DNA from 3 places in the Paenibacillus shenyangensis genome. Region 2 is predicted to be linked to each of the others. Evidence: predicted binding sites of a transcription regulator. Region 2 holds the regulator's gene; each other region holds the start of a gene.

What was found. Region 2 encodes CtsR, which represses protease genes until heat stress. Its sites were predicted from a motif close to ATGGTCAATAAAGGTCAAACA; they were not measured.
Region 1: clpP (ATP-dependent Clp endopeptidase proteolytic subunit ClpP) is a predicted target of CtsR. The motif match lies at 1,669-1,689, and genes of this name have one in related genera.
Region 3: H065_RS0114375 (ATP-dependent Clp protease ATP-binding subunit) is a predicted target of CtsR. The motif match lies at 2,748-2,768, and genes of this name have one in related genera.

What each region holds. Positions count from the first base shown of each region.
Region 1 covers NZ_AOIG01000026.1:30,599-34,839, reverse strand. Annotated here, with positions in the region: gene H065_RS0120100 (sugar-binding transcriptional regulator) at 1-1,024, opposite strand, end outside; tRNA gene H065_RS0120095 (tRNA-Arg) at 1,271-1,345, shown strand; gene clpP (ATP-dependent Clp endopeptidase proteolytic subunit ClpP) at 1,804-2,400, shown strand; gene H065_RS26470 (PdaC/SigV domain-containing protein) at 2,643-3,812, opposite strand; gene H065_RS0120080 (SIMPL domain-containing protein) at 4,109-4,241, opposite strand, start outside.
Region 2 covers NZ_AOIG01000031.1:7,818-12,058, forward strand. Annotated here, with positions in the region: gene serS (serine--tRNA ligase) at 1-358, opposite strand, end outside; gene H065_RS0122345 (hypothetical protein) at 779-1,174, shown strand; gene H065_RS0122350 (metallophosphoesterase family protein) at 1,243-2,160, shown strand; gene H065_RS0122355 (CtsR family transcriptional regulator) at 2,486-2,944, shown strand; gene mcsA (protein-arginine kinase activator protein McsA) at 2,969-3,493, shown strand; gene mcsB (protein arginine kinase) at 3,507-4,241, shown strand, end outside.
Region 3 covers NZ_AOIG01000017.1:30,395-34,635, forward strand. Annotated here, with positions in the region: gene H065_RS0114365 (hypothetical protein) at 1-956, shown strand, start outside; gene H065_RS0114370 (cation:proton antiporter) at 1,215-2,372, opposite strand; gene H065_RS0114375 (ATP-dependent Clp protease ATP-binding subunit) at 2,890-4,241, shown strand, end outside.

The sequences.
Region 1 (4,241 bases), on a different contig from region 2:
GCTCCTTGACGATCTCTCTGGCAGCGGCTTCGTCGAGGACCAGGATATCTTCCTGTCCGAATTTAAGTACAGAATGGATAGATTTGGCTTTGCTGCGTCCGCCCGCTATTCCAATAACGACTTCGGCATTCGCAATATCCTCCAGCTGAAGTCCGAGGGTCAGCATATGGTGCACCGTCTGACCATCTTCATTAAAATAGTGGCCGAATGATTCGGCTACGGCTCCAGCACTGCGGATCTCCTCTACCGTCTGTGGGTCCAGTCTCCGGCGCCGCACCATCTCCATCGCATCACCGATGCCATGAATGATAATTCGTGCACGCCGGATAAAATCGACAATCTCACGGACATTCTGATCCTGATACAGCAGCTCGTAAGCATCTCTGCGCAGCAGATCGGGCACATGCAGCAGCCGGTACTGCGCGCCTACACGCTTAGCCATGGTCGAAACGATGGAGTTAGCCTGATACTCCATGTTCTCGCCAAGTCCGCCTCTTGCCGGTACGAACCAGGCGTCCTTTAGAGGTGCTGGAAAAGTTGGGCTAAGTTGTTCTGCTACTTCGGCAAGCGTAAAGCCGCCGGTTACAGCTACAATATCATTCTCACGAATCACACTGAGCAGAGCTTTGGCACCAGCTCTGCCAAGATTCTGCTTGGTACTGGCTGATGTGTCACTGTCTCCAGGTACAATAACAACCTGTCTTAGTCCATACACATCACGGATGCGATCTTCCAATACGGACAATCCGAGCAACTCTTCCATAATAGGCTCAAGTTCCTCCAGCAGTTCCCTGCCTGCTTCGCTGATCCTCATTCCTGTACTCTCAATCTCAAGGAGTCCCTGAGCTTTGAGCAGGTCGGTCTCAGCCCGCAGTACCCGCTCTGTCATATTGAGGGAAACGGCAAGCGATCTACGCCCGACAATTCCGGTCAGCATGACCTGATGTAAAATAGCATATCTTTTCTTCAATACATCGGTGAGATCGGGCAGAAGCTGCTGTTGTATTTCAAGTAATTTTCGCATGCTTTCCACTCCTGCAACTTGTCTCGCTCAGTGTAATTGGATACCCAGTAACTCAGGCTACGTATAATGGACTCAAAATGTCCCGGCATAACTTTTTAAGTCCCACGTCTATATTAACCAATTTTTGCGTGGGAAGCAAGTCTTTGCGACAACTAATTATGGAAGATGCATGTTATAACTATTATGGAAGCGTTGCTTGCTTTTTGACTTTATTTCATCTATACTAATTCTTGCTGTTGCTGATATGCGCCCGTGGTCCAATGGATATGACGTAGGCCTCCGAAGCCTGAGATCCAAGTTCGATTCTTGGCGGGCGCGCCACTTTACTTTTCTTGCAGCAGATGCTCAGAGCTTGATCGTAGCACGTATATATTATCGCATGATTAATTACATAATCTTTTCTTCGATGAAATAGTAATGACGTAACCAGCCCAGGCTGGTTATTTTTGTATCTGCATATAATAGTATTCCTATAGTAGCAATTATATATACGCGGCCAGATCTGCATTTCAAGATAAGACTTGTCGGATCCGTGATCCAGTCTCTATCTTATAGACGGGACATATTGTGTCCATAGAGAACAGCAAATGTTCCTCTTCATCATTAACCCATTTTTTAGCAGTTCAGGCAGTTTTACAGTCAATAGTTTGACTATCTTTGACTTTTAGTTTGAATTATCCTATAATGTGGTAAGAACAATTGAGTTCCTGATATTGTTTGAAGTAATGATCCACTATATAATCACACTTATTATGATTGTAATCTAAGGAGGGTTTCTAGTGAGTTATATCCCAATGGTCGTTGAACAGAGCAGCCGTGGTGAACGTGCGTATGACATTTACTCCCGTCTGCTGAAAGACCGTATCATTTTCCTTGGTTCTGAGGTTAACGATATGGTAGCGAATGCAATTATTGCACAGATGCTGTTCCTGGAAGCCGAAGACCCTGAGAAAGATATTCACCTCTACATTAACAGCCCAGGCGGTTCCATTACTGCAGGTATGGCTATTTACGATACAATGCAATTTATCAAAGCCGATGTATCTACGATCTGCGTAGGTATGGCTGCGAGTATGGGCGCGTTCCTGTTGAATGCAGGTGCCAAAGGCAAGCGTTTTGCGCTGCCAAACAGTGAAGTTATGATTCACCAACCACTGGGTGGTGCTCAAGGTCAGGCAACGGATATCGAAATCCGTGCACGTCGTATCCTCAAAATGCGTGACAAGCTGAACAAAATCCTGGCTGAACGTACAGGCCAGCCGTTGGAACGTATCGAAAAAGATACCGATCGTGACTATTTCATGACTGCTGCAGATGCACAGGAATACGGTCTGATCGATAAAGTTATCGAAAAAACACCTCCGCAAGGAGTATAAGCCGGCAACTGCCAGCCTATCCAAACACCTCCAGACTAATGTCTGGAGGTGTTTTTGTTCTGCTGTTATTCGCTACCTTTCATTCTCCTGTTACCTATGCGATTTTGAACTCCCCTTTCCTCATCTGCCGAAAAAGAAATACATAATAAAAAAAACCTGTTCAACATCGTACGATCACGATGGAACAGGTTCTTGGGATATTCCTATCTATTTATGTTCTGCATAGCAATGTTCAAAAAAAATTAGGATTGATAAGCGGACAGTGGGTTGGTACCCGATTTCAGCAGTTGGCTGAAGGTAAAGTCGATTTTCGGGTTACCTGCTGCTCCCGGAGCAATATCATACTTCTGGAAGAAGATCGTGAATCCGCTATCTGTCAGATAGTAATTCTCCAGGTATTTGCTGGAGTTTTTGCTCAGGTCATTGAACTGCTCCAGCGATAGCCCCTCAGTATCTGCGTTTTTCTTGATATGTGTCTGGATCAGCTTTTTGATATCCTGGCTGTAGTTGCTGTTGGACTTGAGCAGATCGGACAACTGAATAGCTTTGCCATCTTTCAGTGAGAACGTCATGCTGGTCAGGATATCGTCACCATGTGCCCCGCCCAGATATTGATAATCAGTCAACAGGAAGCTGATAACCCCATTACGGTTATAAGTGACTTTGTAGCCGCCATCAATTTCGTAAGTAATATCTTTGTTAGCAGGCGCTCCGGCTTCTTTGACCTGTTTTTGCATGGTCGTCAGGAACTGGTCAGAATGTGCTTTGAGAGCTTTATTGATCTTGGTTTGTGCAGCTTCATTTTCCAGACCGGATACAACTGGGTATACAATATTGAAGTTAGTGTATTTATTTTGAGTAGAAGATTCCAGTTTATTGCCTGTTACTTCTACATCGTTCATGCCTGCAGCTGTTACATTGACAGTACGTGTAGCATTATTCCACAGCGCACGATAGCCAAACGGCTCGGTTACTGCCTTGATTGCTACATAAGTTGTCCCTTTGACTACGCTGGCATCATAGCTGTCACCGACTGCACTGCCATTCAGACGCACAAATACCATGTCTTTCTGATTAAGGTCATAGCTCACTTTATTTTTGCCTTTAGTGATAGTTGCCGTATGTTCTTTGGAATTGTAGGTAACTGTTGCGCCTACTGTTTTTGCTATGTCTTTGAGAGGAAGCAACATGCTGCCGGATTTGCTCAGCATTCCCTTGGCCGAGATCGCTTTGCCTTCCACTTGTACATTGATTACGGATTTGGCAGATGAAGAAGTGCTTGCTGCATAAGCAGAGGATTGTACCAAAGGCAGCGTTGCTGCTGTACCTGCAGCTGTCAGGCTGGTCGCGAGTACGATTGCTGATAGTTTTTTGAGATAGGTTGTGTTCTTCATGTTCTGGTGCTTGTCCATAATTAATCTCTCCTTCGAATAGGTCAATTGCCACAATTTTTAGTATAACGATAAACTTGTCCTTTAGATTTACAAAGAACTTAACAAGGATTTACAACATAGTCATGCCCGATGAATCAAAAGTAATAAAAGTGTAAACAAACTTTCCTGTCGGCGTCATGCATAAGACCTTCAGGAAAGTTTCTATATTTGGCATATCGCTGGTTTAATAAACTTCCGTTATACTGAAACGATAAAGGGGTTATCCCGTATAATAGTTACAATACTGACGATTTTACCCTATTCACCTTTTCAGCTTACTTCATAGCATACTGTACGTTAAGACTAATGTTCAACTCTACCATCCCCGGTTCAATCTCAGTCGATTTGTCTGCACGTGCCGATTCCATTGCAGTGCTCTGGGATACATATACCGGTGGAGCCTCGACG
Region 2 (4,241 bases):
CTGCGTCCGATTGCCCTTCTGGTGTATCCGGCGATACGATATTGGGTACAATCGCCATAAGTGCGTTATATTTCTCGAGTATTTGTTCGGCTTGCTGCTCCAGTGTGTTCAACTGAAGGTTAATATTTCGAACCTGCTGCTTCGTCTCTTCGGCTGTAGCAGGAGAAGTATGGATCTGTTCACTGATCTGACGTGTTAATACATTGCGCTGCTGTCTTAGCTGCTCTATCTCCTGCAGATTCTGGCTGCGCACTTGATGCTGCTGTACCAGCTCTGCAATCGATAGTGCAATATGCTTTTTGTTGGCAATTTCCTGAAGGGTATCGGCGTGTTGTCGAATGTACTGAATATCCAGCATGGGTGGTTCGCTCCTTTTCAAATAGGCAATGTTGTCACTGCCAGTTATTCTGAAAAAACACAAAGAACGCTCCTCATCAACTTGGGACGAGGAGCGTTCTGCTCGCGGTGCCACCCAATTTAATCGAAGTACTATGACTCCGATCCACTCAGGTTCCGTGATAACGGGCGGATACCGTTTAACTTAGGGTAACAGCTGCTATTTTACGTATAGCTTGTGCTGTTCCTTGACGAGAACGCCTCCAGGTTGGATTCCTTTCAGTGGCCGTTTCGTGATATGTATTTGTGCTAGTGTACTTGATCGGATACAATACGTCAAGCTGCCAGTCGCTTGCCGGTTTATCCTTGGATTCCATGCCGTCTTCTGTTGCGGTATGATCAAGTTATACGGAATAACTCTAGATGATAGGAGGGTTCTTTTGTGAGTATCAAAGATTCGAACATTACTTATCTGCTGTATCATCATGATAGACCGCGTAATGATCCTGGCTACTTTTTTGGCACGGCACGGCCGGGGGATGATGACTACAGCAATGAAGAGCTGCTATTTGTTTACTTTACGGATTTTGCCGAATTGGTTCCGATTATTGAAAAGCAGTATCCATTAACCGATCCGAAAACCGGGGAAGTCTACGACAGCTTTGATCATTGTTGGGATAATGCCATTGCTGCACCGGTCTGGCAGCATATTTTGCAGGAAATGGATCAATTCCCGGCAGCAAATGAAGATCATCGTGCTTTTGTTGATTTGTTCACCGATTGGATACGGACTCAGCTTCAGCATGCGGATGAGATTGTTGTAGAGGGTACTTTATAAAGAAGCAAGTCAAGCAGCAAATACAGAAACGATGAAGCAAGCACAACATCCTGGAAAGAGGTACTCATATGCTGGAAATAGTACATATCCATAATGAACCTGTAGAAGTATTTACGTATATTACAGCAGCTCAAGGCAGTCAGGGGATAGAGTACAAGCAGTTGCCTGTATACAGCGGTACTATAAAAGGTCTTCCCGAGACGATCGATGCCATTATTATTGCATCTGATTTGCAGGGAGTGACCCCACATAATCGATCTCTTCTCAAAGGAGAAGCAAATAGTCCAGAAGATGAAAATCTTATAGCCAAGCTGCATTCAAAAACAGAGGATACGCAGCATTATATGCAATCCTATCGTCTACTTGGCGAAGATTTGGCCGAAAGCCTGGAGTTGCTGCTGCAGATTGAATGGCCTGATATCCAGCAGGAAAAAGTATTGACGTTGTTATGTGGAGATCTGTACGCCGATCCACTGCAACGAGGTGCCAGTGGAAGCCCATTATCCGTCTGGGAAGCTTTTCGGCAAAAATTTCGGTATATGACGGCAGTGTCAGGCAACCACGATATTTTTACGGATGAGGATATGCAATGCTTGAATACTTGCCCTGAAGCAGTCTGGATGCTGAAGCCGCAACTGCTGGATATTGCCAATATTCATATTGCCGGATTGGGCGGTATAATCGGTAGAACGGACAAGCCCAATCGAATGGCAGCACCGGAATTCCTGAAGCATATGGCTCATTTGCTAAAGAAAACACCGGATATTATGCTGATGCATCAGGGGCCGGATGATCCTGTTCATAACCGCCCTGGAGCTCCAGCCGTACGATTGGAATTGGAACAGCATGATCCCGTATTACTCTGCTGTGGACACGTGGGATGGCAGACTCATGATCATCAGGAGCATTATGCCACCCTACCCAATGGAACCCAGATACTGAATACCGATGGCAAAGTATTTGTTTTTACTTCCACCCCAAAATAACGATTTCTGTAACCGTTCCGTATGAGCTTAAACACTCAAAAACAAAACAAACTTCTCCTGTCTGCTATTGGCAAAACGGGATTTTATGGTATAATATTATAAAGTCAAAGAAAGTCAAAGTCAGCGAGCAAATGCAGTAATATATTTGCCTGTAGAATGGATGTGATCCTGCAAAGTGACGATCTGTTTCGATCTGTATAATAGATTGTTACGAACGTTCGTTTCTGACCATGAAATTTATGGTTAAGTGATATTTATGTAGACTTTGATATTATCATTGGCGAATTCATGTTTGCAGGTTTAACTATACATGGAGGAGGATACAATGCGTAATATCTCCGACATTATCGAACAATATTTAAAACGGATACTTCAGGAAGGTGAAGGAGCGATAGAGATTCAGCGCAACGATCTGGCTGATCAGTTCTCGTGTGTGCCTTCACAGATCAATTATGTTATCAGCACCCGCTTTACTCTTGAAAAAGGATACCTCGTTGAAAGTAAGCGGGGAGGCGGGGGCTATATCCGCATACGGCGTATCGAACTGCCTGCTCATTCGACGATCCATACTCATATTCACGAAAGTATCGGTCAGAATATGAGTCAGGTGGCAGCAGAAGGACTTATTTATCAGTTGCTGGAAGCAAGGCTTATTTCCAAGCGTGAAGCCGAGCTGATGCGTTCTGTCGTATGCCGGGACGTTATTTCATTGAATCTTCCCTACCGGGATGAAGTCCGTGCCAGGATGATGAAGGCCATGTTGATTTCATTGCTTGGCTCCTGATATCTGGCAAAGGGGGTAATTGTGATGGTCTGTCAGGAATGTCAAAAGAGACCGGCTACTCTTCATTTTACCAAAATCGTAAATGGGGAAAAAACGGAATTTCATATTTGCGAACATTGTGCCCGTGAAAAAGGCGAACTGATTCCGGGTACATCCGGCGGCTTTTCGATTCATAATCTGCTGTCGGGATTGATGGACTTTGATTCCAGCAACAAAGGTCAGGTTGCCGGACCTCCTGTGCAGGAATTACAATGTCCGGAATGCGGCATGACCTATACCCAATTTCGCAAACTGGGACGGTTTGGCTGTAGTTCCTGTTACAAGACATTTGATGCCAAACTGGACCCACTGCTTAAAAGGGTGCATGGCAGTACCGCTCATACTGGTAAACTGCCTGGTCGCGCCGGTGTTCAGATCAAAATCAGACAGCAGATGCACGAGCTCAAGCAGCAGCTTCAGCAGAGCATCGCTGATGAGGAATTTGAACAGGCTGCAGAGCTGAGAGATCAGATCCGTGGACTGGAAAAGCAGATTTCACAGGAGTCGTAAGGAGGAATGCCGTATGCCCAATCTCCGTTTTACCGAGAAGCCTTTGAGTGAGTGGATGAAAGAAGGCGGAGAGCATTCGGATGTTGTAATCAGCAGCAGAGTACGTATTGCACGTAATCTGGTTCATTACCCTTTTCCTATCGTTGCTTCAGCCGAGCAGGCAGAAGCCGTGCAGGGACAGCTGATCGAAGCGCTGGGGAGTGAATCGGTACAGAGCATAGGTACCTTTGAACCGATCATATTGAGTGAACTGGATGATGTGGATAAGGAAGTGCTGATGGAGAAACACCTGATCAGTCCGAGCCTTATTAATGAATCCAGAGCAGGAGCAGTGCTGCTGGCCGAGGATGAGTCGGTAAGCATTATGCTTAATGAAGAGGATCATCTGCGGATTCAGTGTCTGTATCCGGGGTTTCAGCTTCAGGAGGCATGGGAGCGCGCATCCGGTATTGACGATGCTTTTGAAAAGGCCGTTAATTATGCATTCGATGATCATCGAGGCTATATGACCAGTTGTCCTACCAATATGGGTACCGGACTGCGGGCTTCGGTAATGCTTCATCTGCCGGCGCTGGCGATCATGAACCAGGTGGGACGCATTTTGTCGGCGGTCTCGCAGGTTGGACTTGCAGTACGAGGTTTGTATGGTGAAGGCAGCGAAGCAATCGGTAATATTTTTCAGATTTCCAACCAGATTACTCTGGGATTATCGGAAGAGGAAATTATCGATAATCTGCGCAGCGTAGTG
Region 3 (4,241 bases), on a different contig from region 2:
GACCCCAAGGATACGAATCCTATGATGAGCTGAGCGAGTATACGCAGGTATTCATGGTATCAGGGCCGGAGGAACTGGAGTCGTTTGATCCAGCAGGCGATCATAGCGATAATCATGATCCCCATGGTCAGTATGTGATTGACTACGGTTATCATGATCATTTGCTGGAACAGATTAATGGGCTGCTTCGACCGGAGAGAGAGCAGCGTACCATACCATATACTGTCGCCAACCATCACCTGATGAATACGCTGGTGAAAAACTATACACGAGTCGTCTATACAGAAGGACCGATTAGTACTGCGAATGCAGATATAACAGAGATGATTCTGCTGCCCGAGGATGAGCTGCCTGCGGAGATGACCGCATTGGCACAGTATTTTACCGCCCATGGCATGTGGCTTGGGGCACTTTCGCGTCTGCAGATCCAGGCAGGCAGTCCGAAGACGCAGCATATGCTGCGAACAGAAGTACTGCCTCATTTTGAGAACAAAAAGCAATCTGCTAGTAATGGAGATATACAGACTTTCTATATGTACCGACTGCGTGCGCAGTCCAGAGAACTGTTCGAGCGTACCCATACGGGGGCGCTGTCTATTATCCACGATCTGTATCGCCATCATGATACCGAGGAGTGGTTCCGTCCTGGTGTACAGGATACCGAGGAATATTTGATACATACCGAGCATTTGGAGAGTGATATGGATTCTGAGCTGGATCATTTGAGGGAATGGATAAAAGACAGTTATCTGGCATATGGACAGCATTATCTGGTCATGCCGTTAGGCTGGATGCTGGATGATTCGCTGCTGCATTCGGTGGCTTTGCGATTTTTTGCAGGTATCGCGCCAGCGATCCGATTGCGGGTAGAGAGTGGAACAGGACGGATTATTCTGATCGAATTGTGTGCAGACGAACCGGCGCATTCTGTATATTTTGTGGGGGAATCCAGATAGAGACAACTGGTTTATTAAGTGCTGTATGGCAACCAGCGTCATGCACAGTAGCCATTACGGTAACACGTTTGCTTCAAAGAAAATATCATTAATATGGAAAAGGACTCTACTCCTGTATACGGGAGAGAGTTCTTTTCCATATTGGTGGACCAGTTATCCCGTTGTCTATGTTCTTCTTGTACCATTCATCTCTTATAGCAAACACGAGTATCATTGTATATACAGTGTGTATCGTATACTGCACACAGAAAGAGAAAATCAGGCACGATCCAATTGTGAATCCGGCACCCTGAACATCATTTTTAATAGCGGCGGAGCTACAAGCGTAGTAATGATGATAACAATAACAATAGATGTAAAATATGCCGGGAGCAGAAGACCTGCTTGCAGTCCGGTTGAAGCAATGATCAAGGCAACTTCTCCTCTAGACACCATACCCGAGCCTATCGCAAAAGAAGAACGGGTATTAAATCCGGTCATTCTTACTCCGGCTGCTCCCCCAATCAGTTTGGATAGCACAGCAGTAAGCGTCAAAATAACGATAAAGCCGATTTGCTGTCCCAATCCTTCAAAAGATACATGCAATCCAATACTCACAAAAAATACAGGTACAAATACCGAATAGGCGATCGGTTCTATTTTATGTTCCACTTTTTCCCGGAAAGAGGTTTGTGAAACGGCAAGTCCTGCTGCAAAAGATCCGATAATAGCAGCCATGCCCATCAGGTCGGCAAAATAAGCAAAGCCAAAGCAAATTATCAGTGCGGCAGAAATTAACGGTTCCGTGACTTTCAGTCTAGACATGAACTTCATAATAACAGGTACGGCTCCCCATCCGGCAAGGATAACCACAGCGAAGAAAATAATCTTTTTGCCAATAATCCATCCGAGTGAACTCTGTTCTCCACCACCCATGAAACTCATCAATACAGCCAGCAGAATCACGACCAGTACATCATCCACTACAGCTGCACCGAGAATAGTGGTTCCTTCCCTGGAATGAAGACGATTCATTTCCTTGAGTACCTGCACAGATATGCTGACGGAAGTTGCACTGAAGACAACGCCCATAAACAGGCTGTACGAATGTCCGAGACCGAATAATTCACCTGTTCCATATCCTCCGCAAAAAGGCAGAACAATACCACCTATAGCAACAGCAAAAGCAGACTTCCAGTTTTTGCGGAGTTCATCCAGGTCAGTCTCCAGACCCGCGATAAACATTAATAAAATGACTCCGATTTCGGACATATAATGAATAAACTCATTACTATCTATCCATCCCAGAACCGCAGGACCGAGTATAATGCCTATAATTAATTTTCCCAATACAGCAGGTTGCCCGAGGCGAACAGACCAATCACCCGCCAATTTGGTAAAAACAAGAATCAATGCCAGATACAAAATAAATTCCATTATACCCTCTGCCTTTCCCAATATATTAAATTACAATGTGTATATGAACGCGTTCCTGTAACAATATAAAGGAAGGAAAATCAAAGGTCAACATAGCATTTCAAGCTCCAAAATCATGGTATGAAAGCTCGAAAAACCATCTTTGATCCCCGTATATGTAATAGGTATTATTATTCTTTAAAATGAGGAGTAAGAGGTTTGAAGAGGTGTCCTTAAAATGAAGTTTATAAAATATACTGTATGGAAACAGGGATAAGTCAAAATAAGCATATACAATACTTCAATACATTCTATTTATATTGTGCACAAAATTATTTACAAAAATAATATAAAAATCATCTGTAAGTTGTTGACATTAAATCTGAATGCGATATAATAGTCAAAGAAAGTCAAAGTCAAAAAATATTGATCAAACATCAAATATTCATTACCAAGGTTGTTCAAGTTAACAATTTATAATCCCATTCTTTTGACCATTTTTAGATAGCAATACGATTTAAGAAAGGGGCATGTATATATGCGTTGTCAAAATTGTAATCAACACGAAGCCACTGTAGGATTGAGCTTCACTGTAAATCATAAATCAGAGAAGATGTATCTGTGCCAGGAATGTTATGCCAAAATGAACAACAATCCACTGTCTGGTGGATTCGGCGCTTCCGGCATGTCACCACTGGATCAACTGTTCAAAGGCTTCATGCAGCAAGGGGGTCAGGCAGGTGGATCCAATAATCAGCGTGCAGCGACACGTACGGTAGAACCGCAGCGCGGCAATGGTATTCTGGATCAGCTAGGACGTAATCTGAATGATGCTGCCAAAGACGGCAAGATCGATACAGTGATCGGCCGCGATGACGAGATCGAACGTGTGATCGAAATTCTGAACCGCCGCAATAAAAACAATCCGGTCCTGATCGGTGAACCGGGAGTTGGTAAAACAGCTATTGCCGAAGGTCTGGCACTGCGTATTACCGAAGGCAAAGTACCGTCCAAACTGCTAAACAAGGAAGTCTATTCGCTTGACGTGGCTTCACTCGTAGCGGGAACCGGTATCCGCGGTCAATTTGAAGAAAAAGTCAAACAGTTGATCGCCGAGCTGCAGCAGCGCGAGAATATCCTGCTGTTTATCGATGAGATCCACTTGCTCGTCGGTGCAGGATCTGCCGAAGGTTCCATGGACGCTGGTAATATTCTCAAACCGGTGCTGGCTCGTGGGGAACTGCAGGTTATCGGTGCCACTACACTCAAGGAATATCGTCAGATTGAGAAAGACGCTGCTCTGGAACGTCGCTTCCAGCCGGTTATGGTCGATGAACCAACGGTAGAAGAAACGGTTGAAATCCTGAAAGGCCTGCGTCCAAAATACGAGGAGTATCATGGTGTACGTTACTCCGATGAGACGATTGCAGCCTGTGTTCAATTATCCAATCGTTATATCCAGGATCGTTTCTTGCCAGACAAAGCGATTGATCTGCTTGACGAATCGGGTGCCAAACTGAATCTGCGTGCTTCTGCAGGCGATCAGGGAGAACTGATGGCTCGTATCGAGAAGATCAAAGCTGCGAAAGAGCAGGCGACTCGAGAAGAACATTACGAACGTGCAGCCCAGCTGCGTGATGAAGAGACCCAACTGCTGAACCAGTTGAATAGTGGGACAAGCAGCACAGAGCCGGTCGAAGTACACATCGAGGATATTCAGAATATTATCGAACGCAAAACCGGTATTCCTGTCGGCAAACTGCAGCAGGATGAGCAGAACAAAATGAAAAATCTGTCTGCTCGTCTGGAGACCAAGGTTATCGGTCAGCATGAAGCCGTAGAGAAAGTCGCCAAAGCAATCCGCCGTAGCCGTGCCGGATTGAAACCGAA